One region of the Saccharospirillum sp. ABV4_185 genome, then DNA from elsewhere that is predicted to be linked to it. Evidence: predicted binding sites of a transcription regulator. Region 1 holds the regulator's gene; the other holds the start of a gene.
The links. The regulator PhoB, encoded in region 1, activates phosphate uptake and scavenging genes when phosphate is short. The targets are predictions, from matches to a motif close to TGTCATANNNNTGTCANA.
Positions count from the first base shown of each region.

Region 2: the regulator PhoB is predicted to act here: its motif matches at 1,080-1,097, upstream of ppk1 (polyphosphate kinase 1).

Region 1 covers NZ_JBSWUW010000001.1:1,833,930-1,836,329, forward strand. The annotation lists gene phoR (phosphate regulon sensor histidine kinase PhoR) at 1-1,028, opposite strand, end outside; gene phoB (phosphate regulon transcriptional regulator PhoB) at 1,025-1,732, opposite strand; gene ubiA (4-hydroxybenzoate octaprenyltransferase) at 1,842-2,400, opposite strand, start outside.
Region 2 covers NZ_JBSWUW010000001.1:1,335,416-1,337,815, forward strand. The annotation lists gene ppk1 (polyphosphate kinase 1) at 1-1,047, opposite strand, end outside; gene ACXAE6_RS06170 (hypoxanthine-guanine phosphoribosyltransferase) at 1,152-1,709, opposite strand; gene ACXAE6_RS06175 (dihydrofolate reductase) at 1,865-2,377, shown strand.

The DNA.
Region 1 (2,400 bases):
AGTTCGATATCGCTGCCGTCCGGGCTGTAATTGACGGCGTTATAAACCAGGTTGCTGATCGCCGAGTGCAATTCTGAGGCATCGCCTTGCAAGGCGGCGTCGCTGTCCAGCTGCACGCTGATGCGATGGCCGCGATCGTTCGACAGCTCGCGCGCATCGGCGGCAATTTTCTCCAGCAATTCACCCACATTGACGCTTTGCCGCACCGAATGCTGTACTTCGGCGTCAAGCCGCGTCAGCACCAGCAGATCGTTCACCAGATTATCCATGCGCTGAGTCTGAGCTTCCATATTGGTCAGGCCCTTGCTCAGCGCCGGTGGCAGATCGCCACCAAAGGTGAGGATGGATTCCAGATAACCTTTGAGCACCGTCAGCGGGGTTTTCAGTTCGTGGCTGGCGTTGGCAACGAAATCCTGGCGCATTTGCTCCAGTTGCTTAATGCGCGTGGTGTCGCGGATCAACAGCAGGCGTTCACCCTTGCCGTAGATGGTCATGGACACATCGATGTAGCGATCCGGAAAGGCCGGGTTTTCCAGCTGCACCGTCTCGCTCATTTCGCCCTTGTTGTAGAAGCGCACAAAGGTCGGATCGCGCAGCAGATTGGTCAGCAACTGGCCCTGATCCTGAGGCTTCAGGCTGAGCAGCGCTTCGGCCGCCGGGTTCCACCATTCCAGCGCACCCTGACGATCGAGCTGAATAACGCCATCTCGCAGCGCCTGGGTGGAGGTCTGAATGCGGCTGATGACGTTTTGCAGGTGCCGCACTTGCTGACGATGATCGCGCTGCACGCTGTAGAAGTGATCGAACACCATGCCCCAGAGGCCACCGGCGTCGGGTGGTTCAGAGCGTGCGCCATTGCGCAGCCATTGGATCAAGCGTCCTTGCTGAAACAACTGCCACAGCAGGCAGCCAAGGGACGCCACCAACAACGCCCGAAGCGGATAACCCAAAAGGAAGCCGACCGTGGCGACGGCGGCGAAGAAGAGCAGCAGATTACGGTAATAAGGCCGACGAATGTCTCGGATCATGAAGCCGATTGTGCCGAAACTTTGGTGGAGAAGCGATATCCAGTGCCGCGCACCGTCTGCACCAGCGCCTCGTGCGGCGAGCCCAGGGCTTTACGCAGGCGGCGAATATGAACGTCCACGGTGCGTTCGTCGACATAGACATTACCGCCCCAGACCTGATCGAGCAGTTGAGACCGGGTGTAGGCGCGCTCAGGGTGGCTCATAAAGAATTGCAGCAGGCGGAATTCGGTCGGGCCCATGCTCAGCTCGCCGCTGGCGTCGTAAACGCGGTGGCTGGCTGGATCGAGTGTCAGACCCTGGATTTCGATGGGTTCATCAACCCCGGCCGGCGTAGCGCGACGCAACACGGCTTTCAGACGAGCCACCAGTTCACGCGGTGAAAACGGCTTGGTGATGTAATCATCGGCGCCCGCTTCCAGACCGGTGATCTTGTGATCTTCCTCGCCTTTGGCGGTGAGCATGATGATGGGGATTTCTGCGGTCAGCGGATCACGCTTCAGACGCCGCGCCAACTCGATGCCACTGACTTGCGGCATCATCCAGTCGAGCAGGATCAGGTCTGGTTTCTGGTCGACCACCAGCGCATGGGCTTCGGTAGCATCGGCCGCTTCAAGCGTGCGGTAACCTGCCATTTCCAAAGCGGCGGCAATGACTTCACGAATGGCGGATTCGTCGTCAACAATAAGAATGCTGCGAGCGTTCATGAGTAACCCCGGCTATCACGTTCGTGACTATTAGACGCGGCTTTGATGACAGCAGTGTTACAGCTTTCATCATATTGTCAAAAATCTGCAATGCGTCGCAAGGCAGCTGTTACAGCGGCGTACCCAGATCGATCACCGCACCGACGAACAGTGCCATCCCGGCCCAGTGATTATTGAGAAAGGCGCGAAAGCTCGGGTCGCGTTCGCGATGGCGAATCAACCACTGCTGGAACACAAAACAACCGGCGGCGACGGCCAGGCCCAGGCCCCAGAACAGACCCAGATCAGCATGCAGTCCCAACAACAACCAGGCGACCCAGGTCATGATCTGCAACAGACCGACCATTAAGCGGTCGGCATCGCCGAACAGAATGGCGGTCGATTTAACGCCGATTTTCAGATCGTCATCGCGATCGACCATGGCGTAGAGGGTGTCGTAGTGCACCGTCCACAGAATATTGGCGATATAGAGCAGCCAGGTGGCGGTAGTAAAAGGCGCGTCCACGGCGGTGTAGGCCATCGGAATGGCCCAGGAAAAGGCAGCGCCCAGAAACAGTTGCGGCAGGTAGGTATGGCGCTTCATGAAAGGATAAAGCGCCGCCAGAAACAGCCCGACGAAGGACATCAGCACGGTGGTGCGGTTGGTCAGCAGCACCAGCGCAAAGGCG
Region 2 (2,400 bases), 500 kb from region 1:
CAGCAGAATATCGCTCTTTTTAATGGCATCGAAAATATTGGCTTTGCGACGCAATACGCGCGGAACCCGAGCATCGAATGGCGGATAGAGCAGCTCTGGTCGAGCGACAGTATCAATCAGGTTGGCGAGTCGGTTCAGGTTAACCGGGCCATTGGCACGGTATAAATCGGTCTCGGTAATTTCGAATTGCTTGAATAAAAATTCCAGTAGTTCATCCGGGCAGTTGGCAGCCACTTCTAACCGCACTTCGTCGCCGTATTGGCGATAAACCAATTCACCTTCGATGGCTCGGCGCAAATCGCCGCTTTCTTCTTCATCGACGAACAGATCGGAATTTCGGGTAACGCGAAACTGGTAACAACCTTTGACCGTCATGCCGAAGAATATTTCGTCCATAAAGTAGTGAATGATGGACGACAGAAACACAAAGTCATGTGGTCCCGAACCGGTTTCGTCGGCGGGCAACTGAATCATATCGGGAAGGGCACGCGGGCATTGCACGATGGCCTGGCCGGAGTTGCGGCCAAAGGCGTCTTTACCATCAAGCTTGACGATAAAGTTCAGACTCTTATTGAGAATGCGCGGAAACGGATGCGCCGGGTCGAGCCCGATTGGGCTGAGCAGCGGCAGCACTTCGTGTTCGAAAAACTGCTGCAACCAGGCGGTTTGCGACCCGCTCCAGTCTTCGCGTTTGATGACCCGAATATGATGCTCGGCCAACAGCGGCAGCAACTGCTCATTGAGAATTTGATACTGGCGGTCCACCAGTTGGTGTGCGCGCTCAGCGATGTCATCCAATTGCTGGCGCGGTGTCAGCCCTTCCGGACCGGTGAGTGTGGAGCCGGCTTCGAAGCGTTCTTTCAAACCGCCGACGCGAATCTCGAAAAACTCATCCAGGTTGGTGCTGGAAATACACAGAAAACGGAGCCGTTCCAGCGCAGGAATCTGATCATTTTCAGCCTGGGATAGCACCCGGTCATGGAATTCGAGCAGCGACAGCTCGCGATTGATGAAGTGGGCCGGGGTAACGCTGAGCGGTTCGTTCATGTCTGGGCTCGATAAGGTCGATTACCCCAGTGTATGACAACTTGATGGCAAGTCGATGACAGCCGCATCTTGGATGCGGCTGGGCGGCACTCCGCGTTTTCCGCTTAAAGCCCTTTAACGGCGTAAATCCCCGGTGCGTTGCGCCAGTAACCTTTGTAATCCATGCCGTAGCCGAATACATAACGGTCTTCGCATTGCAGACCCACATAGTCGGGCACGATGTCCGGACGGGCTTTGCGGTCGTGTTGCTTGTCGACCAGAACGGCGATCTTGATCTCGGCAACACCGGCTTCGCGGCAGTGATCGACAATAGCGCCGAGGGTGGCGCCTTCGTCGTAGATGTCGTCCACGACCAGAATGGTACGGCCTTCCAGCGACTGCTGCGGCAGCATGCGCCACTCCAGGTCGGCGCCGGAAGTTTTGTCACGGTAGCGGGTGGCGTGCAGATAGCTGATTTCCAGCGGGAAACCCAGCTTGGTGACCAGCTTGCCGGTCAGCACCAGGCCACCGTTCATAACACTGAATACGATAGGGTTGGTCTGCTCCAGGTCACGGGAAATGTCGGCAGCCATGGTATCGATGGCACGTTCGACCTGGGTTTCACTGAACAGACAGTCGGCCTGTTCGCGCACTTCACGAATCTCGGCGGGAATGGCGGTCATAGCGGCCTCGGTTTGCTGGATAAGTGGTCAGGAAAAAAGGGTTGCGAACTTTAGCGGCTCTGATGCAGCCGCGCAAGCCCGTGACCGACTGCGCCAGCGTCGTCCTCGCTGGCCGGGCTCTGGTAGTATACCGCGCTTAGTGAAGGAGAGAACGCATGCGCATTGCACTTATCTGGGCTATGTCTGAGAACCATGTCATAGGCCGTGACAATAAATTGCCCTGGTACCTGCCTAACGACCTGAAATACTTCAAGCAGATCACCTCCGGCAAGCCGGTCATCATGGGTCGCAAGACCTACGACAGCATCGGCCGGCCGCTGCCCAATCGCACCAACATCATCATCACCCGCGATACCGGTTTCAGCGCCGAAGGCTGTCAGGTGGTGCATTCACTGGATGAGGCGCTGGAGCTGGCCGATGCCCAACTGGCGGTGAACGGCGGTGAAGAAGTGATCGTGATGGGCGGCGCGCAGATTTACGCTGAGGCGTTACCGCGGGCCGATCGGCTTTACGTCACCCTGGTGCATGCCCAGGTCGCGGGTGATGCGCTCTTTCCCGCCATCGATTTTGACGCCTGGCAGGAGCAGTCGCGTGAGGACTTCGCAGCCGAAGGTCCCAACCCTTACGACTACTCCTTTGTCATTTATGACCGGCCGGCGTTGAACTGATTAAGCGACTTTGAACTGACTAA